DNA from 3 places in the Janthinobacterium lyxosi genome. Region 3 is predicted to be linked to each of the others. Evidence: predicted binding sites of a transcription regulator. Region 3 holds the regulator's gene; each other region holds the start of a gene.
The links. The regulator HrcA, encoded in region 3, represses chaperone genes, less so after heat shock. The targets are predictions, from matches to a motif close to TTAGCACTCNNNNNNNNNGAGTGCTAA.
Positions count from the first base shown of each region.

Region 1: a site for HrcA is predicted at 1,765-1,791, ahead of rpoH (RNA polymerase sigma factor RpoH). Genes of this name have one in related genera too.
Region 2: a site for HrcA is predicted at 1,302-1,328, ahead of groES (co-chaperone GroES). Genes of this name have one in related genera too.

Region 1 covers NZ_JBNYXM010000007.1:73,479-77,614, forward strand. The annotation lists gene ACQ4WP_RS08940 (cell division ATP-binding protein FtsE) at 1-553, shown strand, start outside; gene ftsX (permease-like cell division protein FtsX) at 550-1,470, shown strand; gene rpoH (RNA polymerase sigma factor RpoH) at 1,956-2,849, shown strand; gene ACQ4WP_RS08955 (hypothetical protein) at 2,939-3,205, opposite strand; gene ACQ4WP_RS08960 (hypothetical protein) at 3,384-3,848, shown strand; gene ACQ4WP_RS08965 (antibiotic biosynthesis monooxygenase family protein) at 3,851-4,136, opposite strand, start outside.
Region 2 covers NZ_JBNYXM010000008.1:80,039-84,174, reverse strand. The annotation lists gene ACQ4WP_RS10245 (DUF904 domain-containing protein) at 1-131, opposite strand, end outside; gene ACQ4WP_RS10240 (hypothetical protein) at 288-1,034, opposite strand; gene groES (co-chaperone GroES) at 1,569-1,859, shown strand; gene groL (chaperonin GroEL) at 1,910-3,559, shown strand; gene ACQ4WP_RS10225 (hypothetical protein) at 3,813-4,136, shown strand, end outside.
Region 3 covers NZ_JBNYXM010000009.1:139,411-143,546, forward strand. The annotation lists gene dapB (4-hydroxy-tetrahydrodipicolinate reductase) at 1-654, opposite strand, end outside; gene ACQ4WP_RS11780 (outer membrane protein assembly factor BamE) at 674-1,309, opposite strand; gene fur (ferric iron uptake transcriptional regulator) at 1,505-1,936, shown strand; gene hrcA (heat-inducible transcriptional repressor HrcA) at 1,985-3,001, opposite strand; gene ACQ4WP_RS11795 (HAD family hydrolase) at 3,106-3,831, opposite strand; gene ACQ4WP_RS11800 (hypothetical protein) at 4,076-4,136, shown strand, end outside.

The DNA of each region.
Region 1 (4,136 bases), on a different contig from region 3:
TGGCCAGGACATGGCGAAGATCAAGCCGGCTGGCGTGCCCTTTTTGCGCCGTAACATGGGCCTGATCTTCCAGCAGCAAAAACTGCTCAACGACCGCTCCATCCTGGCCAACGTCATGCTGCCACTGCTGGTGGTGGGCGCCCACAAGGCTGCTGCCGAGCAGCGCGCGCGCGCCGCCCTCGACAAGGTGGGACTGCTGGACCGCGCCATGGCGCGTCCCCTGTCGCTGTCGGGTGGCGAACAGCAGCGCGTCTCCATCGCACGCGCCATCGTCAACCGGCCGCAGATCATCCTGGCCGACGAACCGACGGCCAACCTGGACCGCGCCAGCGCCAACAAGGTGCTCGACGCCCTGAAAGCGTTTCACTCGGTGGGCGTGACCTGCCTCATTTCCAGCCATGACGAACAGATGCTCGACGCCGCCGCCCGCGTGATCCACCTGAAAAACGGCCGGCTGGTGGCCATCGACAAGGCCACGCAGGCGCCCGTCTTCGCGCCGCCCGATCCCGATTTCGCCCCCGGCACCGATGATGACGCAGGAGAACAGGCATGAGAGGCTGGTTCCGTCAACACCGCTTCGCGCTGGGTTCGGCGCTGATTCATTTGCGCAAGTCGCCAGGCGGCTTCCTATTGAACGTGCTCGTCGTCGCCATCGCCCTGTCTCTGCCGTTCGCCGGCTTGACCATGCTCGACAATGTACGCCCCATGTCGGAACAGATGTCGGTCGACCCGGAAATCAGCGTTTTCCTGAAGATCGACACGCCGCGCGAGCAAGCCGTGGCCTTAGCGGGCGCCATGCGCAAGATCGTCGGCGCGCAAAAGGCGAAGATCGTCTTCATCCCGCGCGAACAGGCGCTCGACACCCTGAAAAACAAGAACGGCCTGGCCGACGTGCTCAGCACTCTGGGCGACAATCCCCTGCCCGACAGCTATGTGCTGAAACTCGATGCGTTCAGCAGCGCCAGCGAGGCGCAGGATGTCGATGCCGTGGCGGAACAGCTGCGCCAGCTGCCAGGCGTGGAATCGGCGCAAGTCGATTCGGCCTGGGTCAAGCGCCTGGCGGCCCTGCTGGGCGTGCTGCGCCTGGTGCTGTTGCTGCTGGCCATTACCCTGGGCGTGGCCGTGATCGCCGTGGTCTTCAACACCATCCGCCTGCAAGTGATGCAGCAGCGCGATGAAATCAGCATCTCGAAATTGATTGGCGCCACCGACACCTTCATCCACCGCCCCTTCTATTACACGGGCGCCCTGCTGGGCCTGTGCGCCGGTGCGCTGGCGCTGGGCGCCGTGGCGCTGGCCTTGCAGCCACTCAATACCGCGATTGCCGAGTTTGCCCGCCTGTATGCGTCCGAATTCCAGCTGGTGCCACTGGCGCCGCTGCCGATGGCTGGCTTGCTGGCTCTCAGCGCCGGCCTGGGCCTGATCGGCGCCTTCCTCTGCGTGCAACGCCACCTGGCGCGCCTGAACTGACCATCCGTTCCATGGCGGCGCTCCTGGCGCCGCCATGCGCCTCACCCTCCCCTTGTTTTTTAATATCCACCGCATACTGTGGTTATCTTGATATTTAGCAAGTATTCTTAAGGTTCGCTTCAGCTTGCGGCCGTAGACTATGTACGTTGTCGTCAAGAGGCGTGCAGCCCTTTCAGGCGCGACCAAACAGGTGCACACTGCAGTGCCCATGCGCCCTGGCCGCGTGTTTTAGATAAAATATCAACTAGTAAATCGCCATAGTATTCAGGCTATCAGGACGATTAAATGTGCTGATTGGCACTCTCAGGCAGAGAGTGCTAATATAGGGACATACCAACAGCAGAACCGCCATGAGCGCCAGATATAGATGGAGCCGCGATCTGCAAGTGCAAGACCGAATACGCAAAACCGAACAGACAATCGGGCCACGTCGCGTGACATGGCCAACTGGAACAAAGCAAGACTACGAGGGAGAAAACATGACTATGATGTCCGCAACGTCCGCATTGGTTCCGACCAAAAGTAATGCGCTGGGCCTCGGGTTCACTGGCAATCTGGGCAATATCGATGCCTATATCTCGGCCGTGAACCGCCTGCCCATGTTGACCCACGCCGAAGAAATTTCGCTGGCGACACGCCTGCGTGAAAAAAATGACCTGGCCGCCGCGCAAGAACTGGTGCTGTCGCACCTGCGCCTGGTGGTCTCGATTGCCCGCGGCTACCTGGGCTATGGCTTGCCGCACGCCGACCTGATTCAGGAAGGCAATATCGGCTTGATGAAAGCCGTGAAACGTTTCGATCCGGACCAGGGCGTGCGCCTGGTGTCGTACGCCATGCACTGGGTGAAAGCCGAGATGCATGAGTACATCCTGAAAAACTGGCGCTTGGTCAAGGTCGCGACGACGAAGGCACAGCGCAAGCTGTTCTTCAATCTGCGCAGCCACAAGACGGGCCTGGATGCGATGACACCGAAGCAGATCGATGCGCTGGCCAAGCTGCTCGACGTGAAACGCGAAGAAGTGATCGAGATGGAAACGCGCTTGAGCGGCCGCGACATCGCCCTGGAATCGCCGACCGACGATGAAGACGACAAGTTTTCGCCGATCGCCTACCTGTCGTCGGAGCAAAACGAGCCGACCAAGGTGCTGGAAGCGGAACAAGTGACGCGTCTGCAATCGGAAGGACTGGAAACGGCCCTGGGCAAGCTCGACGCCCGTTCGCGCCGCATCATCGAAGCACGCTGGCTGGCCAACGACGACGGTTCCGGCGCCACCCTGCACGCTTTGGCAGAAGAGTTCGGCGTATCGGCCGAGCGCATCCGCCAGGTCGAAGTAGCGGCGCTGAAAAAAATGAAGGGCGCGCTGGCCGCTTATGTGTAGTCGCAGGCAAAGCCGCAATGCAAAAGGCGCCGCAAGGCGCCTTTTAGTTTTACAAATGATGTTTATCAACAGATAAACATGGCAGCCGATTAAGCTGCAGCCAAGCCCTTGACCAGGATTTCGGCGACCAATTCATTCAGATCCGCGTCGCGCTCCTTGGCGAGGGTCTGCAATTGCAAGACCAGATCGCTGTTCAGCTTGACGGCGAAGGGCACCAGGCCCAGGGCCTGATCGCGCTTGCGCTGCTCGCGGCGGTCGACGACTACCGCTTCCTTACCGAATGCACCGGCGCCGGGAACATTCATCTTTCCCATCAGTTTCTTGGCATCGCTTTTCGCCAGGGCAGTTTTTTTCATGGTTGTTTCCTGATTTTCAAAACAGCCATTTTACGCAGTAATCGGCGCGCCGCGTGGCCGGCGCATCAATTCATCCACGGCGCGCCAACAGTGCGCCGGAAAAATATCATTTTGCTACTATCATTTTATCCCACGCGTGAACAAGCACGCCGGGGACGCTCCACCTGAAAGGAAAAACATGCATTCTCTGACCCGCTCTTATCGTACCGTACTCCTTCCCCTGTTCTTCGCCTGCCTGGCCGTGCTGGCGGGCTGCGGCGCGGCCGGCAGCGCCGGCGACGCGGAAAACACGCCGCGCAGCGTCACCCACGTGCTCTCGCCGGGCGAACAGGTCGCCATCACGGCCACCGATACCCTGAAACTCGAGCGTGTCAACGACAGCCGCTGCCGCAAGGGCGCCGTGTGCGTGTGGAAAGGCTACGTCAGCTACAGTTTCACATTGCTCAACACCGCGGGCGCCACCGCGAACGAAACTGACATCGTCTTGTCCGACTCCATGCCGGGCGCCGCCAGTTCCGTCACCGTCAACCACCTGACGTTCACCCTGCTCGACGTCGACCCGGCCACGCCGCCCGCCCTCAACGCGGCCGAACCCACCTACCGGATCAAGGTGAAAATCACGCAGGGCGCGCTGCCCCGCTAACGCTAGGCATCGTGGCGCTGGCGGCTGTCGCCGGGCGCCTGTTGCCGCTCAAGCATGCCGTAATCGCGCACCACGCCGGCGATGCGCAGCCGGTAATCGTCAAACACGCCGTGCCGGCCGGCCGATTGCGCCGCGCGGTGCGCTTCCAGTTGCCGCCACTGCGCCAGCGCCGCCTCGTCGCGGAAAAACGAGAGCGACAACATTTTGCCCGGCTCGCTCAGACTGCTGAAGCGTTCGATGGAAATGAAGCCATCGATGTCATCGAGCAAGGGCCGTAGCGCCGCCGCC
Region 2 (4,136 bases), on a different contig from region 3:
ACATACTGCGCGTTGTCGGCGGCCAGCGCGGCATTGTCCTTGCGCAATTGCGCGTTTTCACGGCGCAGCGCATGGGTCATTTCGGCCAGCAGGCCTATTTTGTCGGATAATTCGTTGAATTCGGAAATCATCCCGCCACTATAGGGCGGACGCTCCATGGGCGTCAATCGAATCACGCCGCTGTCACACATATTTACATCAATGCAGGGCAGTTGGCGGACAATACACGATTTTTCCGGCGCTTTTCGCCAAGTGCGCGCATCTGGCCGCGCCGCGATGGCAGCGTTTTACTCGTCGACGTAATCGGGTTCGATATCGAGTCCGCCATAGCGGTTTTCGCAAGAGCGGCGCGTCAGCGTCTGTTGTCCGCCCTTGCCGTCAAGCACCATCGTCAAGTCGCGGCAAGTACGGCGGTAGCTGCCAGGTTTGGCGTCCGTCCGCGAGGGCGTCAGTCGCACTGCCAGCGGCGCCGCATTGCCCAAGCCCTTGTTGCTCCACTGGCGTGTCTTGCCATCCTCTTCATCTTTCAAAGTGCGCACGGCGGCCGTCAGCAGTGCTTTCTGTTCCTTGGCATTGAGCTTGGCGATGGTGACGTCCGACAGGAAAGGCGGATACACGACGGGCGCCGGGTCCTTGCCCTGCACATCCCAGTTGCCGCTATTTTGCGAACAGGTGCGGCGGCTCAGGTCCTGCGACTTGCCGGCCGCCGTGACGACGAATTTCAGGTCGCGGCAGACGTGCGCCTTCAGGCTGTGTTCCGTCATGCCGGAATTACTGAAGTTATACGTCACTTTCACCAGCACGCCACTGTCGCCGCCGTTGTCCCACACATGCGCTTCCTGGTCGTCGTCATCCTTGTTCAAATCGTTGAACAGGTCGTTAAGCAGCATCTGCTTTTCCAGCGGCGTCAGGGTGGCCACGCTGATCTCGTCGAGAATGGTGGGCGTTTGCGCGGCGGCATTGCCCAGGCAGGCGAGGCCGATGACAGTGGCGCCCAGCAGGCGCAGCGCGGTATGGGAAATCGGGAATGGCATGGTGTTCTTTCTGGTGCAAGTGGTGATATGTGGCGATATTGATATGCAATTGCAATCATCTTATCAAATTCCATAGTGAAACTCTGTTTCCTGTGCGTACAGGAACGCCCCCCATCCGGACGGCATGCTAGAGTCGCGCCTGTTGCTGACGCCCGGGAAGTTGGCTTGCGCCAGCGCAAACTCTGCGTAAATGCAGGCTGCGCAGAACGTCTATGCTTATCTTTCCGGAGAATAAGCCCTTGAATAAGCCCCCTACCGTCCCTATAATTAGCACTCGTTAGTAGAGAGTGCTAACAAACTCTTTCGTAGCAATCCTCAGGACTGATGGTGCTTGCCAGACCACTGCAGGGAACGCTACGCGGCGGGCGACGCCGCGATGCACCACTGCCGGATACTGGCAAGGACAGGATGACATGGGGTTTGCTTGATCGTTGCGGGCTGCTTTCAACGGCGGTCACTGAAAGCACGTCTGGCGCTGTGCCAGGAATGTATTCATTTAGCAACACTTATCCATTGAACTTTAAGGAGTTTTGTATGAATCTGCGCCCATTGAACGATCGCGTCATCGTCAAACGCCTCGACCAGGAAACCAAAACTGCGTCCGGCCTCATCATTCCTGATGCAGCTGCTGAAAAACCGGATCAAGGCGAAGTCCTTGCCGTAGGCAATGGCAAGATTCTCGACGACGGCAAAGTGCGTCCTCTGGATGTCAAAGTGGGCGACCGCGTCCTGTTCGGCAAGTACGCCGGCCAAACCGTCAAAGTTGACGGCGATGAGCTGCTGGTCATGCGCGAAGAAGACATCATGGCGATCGTCGTCAAGTAATTGTTTCCACGTTGTAGACAGATACATCCCGAAACTCAGGAGAATTGAACATGGCAGCTAAAGAAGTAGTATTCGGCGACGCAGCGCGCGCCAAGATGGTCGAAGGCGTCAATATCCTCGCCAACGCAGTCAAAGTAACGCTGGGCCCGAAAGGCCGCAACGTCGTCCTGGAGCGCTCGTTCGGCGCCCCTACCGTCACCAAGGATGGTGTGTCGGTAGCGAAAGAAGTTGAACTCAAAGACAAGCTCATGAACATGGGCGCGCAAATGGTCAAGGAAGTTGCTTCCCGCACCAGCGACAACGCCGGCGACGGCACCACCACCGCGACCGTGCTGGCACAAGCCATCGTGCGCGAAGGCATGAAGTTCGTTGCCGCCGGCATGAACCCGATGGACCTGAAGCGCGGTATCGACAAAGCAGTTGCCGCGACCGTCGAAGAACTGGCGAAAATCGCCCGTCCTTGCACCACGACCAAAGAAATCGCCCAAGTTGGCGCGATCTCGGCAAACTCGGACTACTCGATCGGCGAGCGTATCGCTGAAGCGATGGAAAAAGTCGGCAAAGAAGGCGTCATCACCGTGGAAGACGGCAAGTCGCTGAACGACGAGCTGGACATCGTTGAAGGCATGCAGTTCGACCGCGGCTACCTGTCGCCATACTTCATCAACAACCCAGAGAAACAAGTTGCCGTACTGGACAGCCCATTCGTCCTGCTGTGCGACAAGAAAATCTCGAACATCCGTGACCTGCTGCCGGTACTGGAACAAGTCGCAAAAGCTGGCCGTCCACTGCTGATCATCGCAGAAGACATCGAAGGCGAAGCGCTGGCGACCCTGGTTGTGAACAACATCCGCGGCATCCTGAAAACTTGCGCAGTGAAAGCACCTGGCTTCGGCGACCGTCGCAAAGCCATGCTGGAAGACATCGCTGTCCTGACCGGCGGCCAAGTGATCGCTGAAGAAGTCGGCCTGACCCTGGAAAAAGTGACCCTGGCCGAACTGGGCCAGGCGAAACGCATCGAAGTGGGCAAGGAAAACACCATCGTTATCGATGGCGCCGGCGAAGCTGCCTCGATCGAAGCACGCGTGAAACAAGTGCGTGTACAGATCGAAGAAGCGACCTCGGACTACGACCGTGAAAAACTGCAAGAGCGCGTAGCCAAACTGGCTGGCGGCGTTGCCGTGATCAAGGTTGGCGCAGCCACCGAAGTCGAAATGAAAGAGAAAAAAGCCCGCGTTGAAGATGCACTGCACGCCACCCGCGCTGCCGTGGAAGAAGGCATCGTGCCTGGCGGCGGCGTAGCCCTGCTGCGCGCACGCGCCAACATCAAGGTCAAGGGCGACAATCCTGATCAAGACGCTGGTATCAAGATCGTCCTGCGCGCAATGGAAGAGCCACTGCGCATGATCGTGCAAAACGCTGGCGAAGAAGCGTCCGTCGTCGTGGCAGCCGTACTGGCTGGCACGGGCAACTACGGCTACAACGCTGCCAACGGCACGTATGGCGACATGGTTGAAATGGGCGTCCTGGACCCAGCCAAAGTGACCCGTTCGGCGCTGCAAAACGCCGCTTCGATCGCTTCGCTGATGCTGACAACCGACTGCATGGTCTGCGAAATCGCTGACGACAAAGCAGGCGGCGGCATGGGTGGCGGCATGGGTGGTATGGGCGGCATGGGCGGCATGGACGGCATGATGTAACCCCCCGCGTCCCCGCGCCGACAGCGCGCAGGGATGCATGGCCGGGACAGGACAGGCAGAGCAAAAGCTGCCTGCCCTGCCCGGCAGCCCCGAGAGCCATCTTCTACGGAAGGTGGCTTTTTTTTCGCCTGTCGATTTGGCAAACCCGTTTGGCAAACCCACTGGCCATCCCGTTTGGCAAGCCCGGCGATTGCCGGCCTGCGCATTTTGCTTTAGCATGGCCGCCATCGTCCTTCTTTCTCATGCCACCATCATGCCGCCACGCGCCTCTTCTTCCAAAACCACCATCATCGCCGGCATCCTGGCCGGCTTGCTGGCCGCCGGACTCGGCGCTTTCTATCTGCACCAGCAGTCCGCGCCGCACGAGAGCAATGGCCCGGCCGCGAGCAGCCAGGCGGCGGCGCAAGAGCAAAACGCGCGCGCCGTCGATGCGTTGATGGCTTTGCCGGAAATCAAGGCCTGGTCGGCGCATATCGAAAAGGCTTCGGGCGGCCGCGCGCACGGCGCCGTGATGGAAACGTCGCCCGAGACGCGCCTGGTCGATGGCGTCGCCTGCTATCAGCTGAGCTTTTTCGAA
Region 3 (4,136 bases):
CGTATGGTCGCCCACGATATCGCCGCCGCGGATGGTGGCAAAGCCGATGGTCGACGGATCGCGTTCGCCCGTCACGCCTTCGCGGCCGTACACGGCGCATTCCTTCAGGTCGCGGCCCAGGGCGCCGGCCACCACTTCACCCATTTGCAGGGCGGTGCCCGATGGCGCGTCGACCTTGTGGCGGTGATGCGCTTCGATAATTTCAATGTCGTAGCCTTCGGACAGGCTTTTCGCGGCCAGTTCCAGCAACTTCATGGTGACATTCACGCCCACGCTCATGTTCGGCGCGAACATGATGGCCGTCTTTTCGGCGGCGGCGGCAATGGCAGCCTTGCCCGCATCATCGAAACCGGTGGTGCCGATGATCATCTTGATGCCGTGCTCGGCGCAATACGCCAAGTGCTGCAAGGTGCCTTCGGGACGCGTGAAGTCGATCAGGTAATCGGCGCCGGCCAGGCCGGTGGCCAGGCTTGACTCGATCAGGACGCCGGCAGGCTTGCCGAGAAAGGCGGCAGCATCCTGGCCGATGGAGGGCGAACCTACACGGTCGAGCGCGCCAGCGAGCACGGCGTCAGGCGCATTGCTGACCGCTTCGATCAGGATATGGCCCATGCGGCCGCTGGCGCCAGCGATGGCAATTTTCAGTTCAGTCATTTTATTCTCTTACAGCAACTTATTTGGTGGGTTCGGCAGTCGGTGCAGCTTCGGCGGCAGGGATCGTTGCAGGTGCCGGTGCAACGTCAGGCTTGCTCACAGGAATAGCGGGGGCGGCATCGGCTGGCACGGGCACGGCGCTCGGCGCCACGGGCGATGGCACGACGGCGGCAGGCACATCGGCCTTGGCGACCTTGACGAACGGCGACGGACCGGCGATACGGTCGATGTATTCTTTCTCCGTCGGCAAGTTGCCGCCTTCGAAACGTTCAACTTTGCCATCCTTGCCAAAGTACACGACCACGCGGCTGCTGGTGGTTTCGCCACTGCCCCGTGCCAGGCGGAATGGGTAATCCCAGCGGTCGGCATGGAAGATATCGGTCAGCAGGGAGGTGCCGAGGACGAAACGCACCTGGTCGCGCGTCATGCCCACTTTCAACTGGGCCAGCATCTCTTCGGAGACAAAGTTGCCTTGTTGAATGTCAGGACGATACGGCGAGAAAAACCACATGAATTTTTGCAGCGGCGTAACGGTGGTCGTTTGTGCGCCCAGCTCGGGGACCAGCTCCTTGCCTTCTTTTTGGCTGGCGGCCGGCTTTTCGCCAAGGATGCCACGGCTGGCGCAGCCGGACATGGCGAGCGCGACACAGACCATGCCTGCCACGACTGGTGCTCGAAATGAAATACGGTGCCAGAGAGATGGCAATACAGCCGGTGTTACGCGCATAAATGACCTCAATTGGATGAACAAAACGCCAGGAGTGACCGGCCTGCCAAAAAATGCATATTTTGGCACTCCCCGACAAAACGCTATATGATAAAGCACCTGACCCACATACGAGCAACAAACATGAGTAACAATCCTAGTGATCTCAAGGCAAGCGGCCTGAAAGCCACCCTGCCACGCCTGAAGATACTCGATATCTTCCAGAGTAGCCCGGTACGCCACCTGACAGCAGAAGACGTCTATAAAATTCTGCTGGCCGACAATATGGATGTCGGTTTGGCAACTGTCTACCGTGTCCTGACGCAATTTGAACAAGCAGGTTTGCTCAACCGCAACCATTTTGAAACCGGCAAGGCTATTTTCGAGCTCAACGAAGGTTCCCACCACGATCACCTGGTGTGCCTCGACTGTGGCCGGGTCGAAGAATTCTTCGACGAAGAGATCGAAATCCGCCAGCAAAAAGTGGCTGAAGAGCGTGGCTTCAAAATTGCCGAACACGCCTTGGCCATCTACGGCAACTGCATCAAGACGGCTTGCCCGCACAAAACCGCCTGACGCTTGCCGGCCGCTCCCATGGGGCGGCTGGCGCAGCATTGAGCAGCATCAATGATGGCTGAGCGCGCTTGACAGCAACTTGGCCGTGATATCGACGATCGGAATGACGCGCTCGTACGCCATGCGCGTCGGTCCGATCACCCCCAACGTTCCCACGATCTTGCCGTTGACCTCATACGGCGCCGTCACCACGCTCATCTCATCCATCGGCACCAGGTTCGATTCACCGCCGATGAAAATCTGCACGCCCGTCGCCTTGCTCGACACGTCGAGCAGCTGCATCAAGCCCGTTTTTTGCTCGAACATGTCAAACATCTGGCGCAGTGAATGCATGTTCGATGACAGATCACTCACGCTGAGCAAGTTGCGTTCGCCGGAAATCACCATGTCATCGCTATGATCGGCCATCGCTTCGCTGCCCGCTTCCACGGCCGCCTGCATCAGGCTGCCCATGTCGTCGCGCAGCTGGCGCAATTCGCCCTGCAGGCGCACGCGCACGGCATCGAACGACAGACCGCCATAATTCTGGTTGATGTAATTGGCCGATTGCACCAGTTGCGCCGGCGTGTAGTCGGCCTCCGTCAACAGCAGGCGGTTCTGCACGTCGCCGCCCGGGGCAACGATGACGAGCAGGATGCGCTTTTCGGACAGGCGCAGGAATTCAATTTGCTGGAACACGGATTCCCGGCGCGGACTGAGCACAACGCCGGCAAACTGCGACAGCGACGACAGCATCTGCGCCGCGTTGGCGATGGTTTTCTGCGGCTGCGGCGTCTGCAGGCGCATGCGCGACTCCACCATGTGCTCATCCAGATGCCGGACGGTCAGCAAGGTGTCGACAAAAATGCGGTAGCCGCGCGGCGTGGGAATGCGTCCGGCCGAGGTATGCGGACTGGAGACATAACCGAGTTCTTCCAGGTCAGCCATGATGTTGCGGATCGTGGCCGGCGACAGCTCCAGGCCGGAGATTTTCGACAAGGCGCGCGAACCGACCGGCAGGCCGTCGGCGATATATCGCTCGACCAGGGCTTTCAGCAGTGTTTGGGCACGTGTATCGAGTTGCATGGTGTTTTATTTAAGCAAGTATTTTTTAAGCAAGTATTCTTTAGGCACGCGGCAACGAAAGCGACCGAAGCACCCATTATGCACGTTCGCCCGTCCGGCGGCGATCAATCTTCCAGTTGCTGCTGCAGCCACAGCAGCAACTCGTCAAAGTTGGCGCAGATGGCGTCGGGCTGCACGCCGGCGGCCAGGTGGGCGTCGCTGCCCTTGCGGTTCATCCAGACGGCGCGCATGCCCGCCCCTTGCGCTCCCGTCACGTCGAAATACAGGTCGTCCCCCACATACACGGCTTCATGGGGCGCCACGTCCAGCGCGGCGCAAGCGGCCAGGAAGATGCTGGCATCGGGCTTGGCCACGCCAAACTCGCTGGCGGCGATGGACACCTTGAAATGCTGCGCCAGGCCGATAATGTCAAGGTCCGCATTGCCATTCGAGATGGAGCCGACCAGCATGCGCTGGCGCATCCAGGCCAGGCCAGGCAAGACGTCGTCATACGGCTGGACGCGGTTGCGCGCGGCCAGGAATTGCACGATGGCCTGCTCGACCAGGGAGGCATCCTCGCCGGCAGCCTCGAAGGCGGCCAGCAAACCGGCGCGGCGCAACTCGATCAGGTTGCCATGGAAATGCGGTTGTTCCTTGAGCATGGCCAGACGGTGCTGGCGCAGCACCTCGATGGAAAACTGCTGCGCGACCTTGGGCGCATGCGTGGCCAGCCAGTCGTGCAGCAGGGTTTCGGCGGCGGCAATCACGGGCGCGATGGGCCACAAGGTATCGTCGAGGTCGAACAGGATGGCCTTGGGCGGCACGGCGGGTTTTACAGGGGCAAGGGACATGGGACTCACGGTGGATGCCGCGCCACGATGCGCAGCCTGCATCTATTGTCGCACTGATCGCCGCCGCCGGCATGGCTGCGCCCCTATGAAATGGGGCCGGGCCAGCGCTTCCCGGCGAAAAATTGTTACAGGGTGATACAAGGCAAGATCATCCAGCTTGCCAGATAGACTAAAATAGGCGCCATTCCAATGCGGCGCCAGCGTCCGCGTTGCGCTACCCAACCTAATTCGTTTTGGAGAATGTATGAAAAATTTGTACCTGCGCTCGATGCTGGCGGCGGCTTGCGCCGTCACACTGGCAGCCT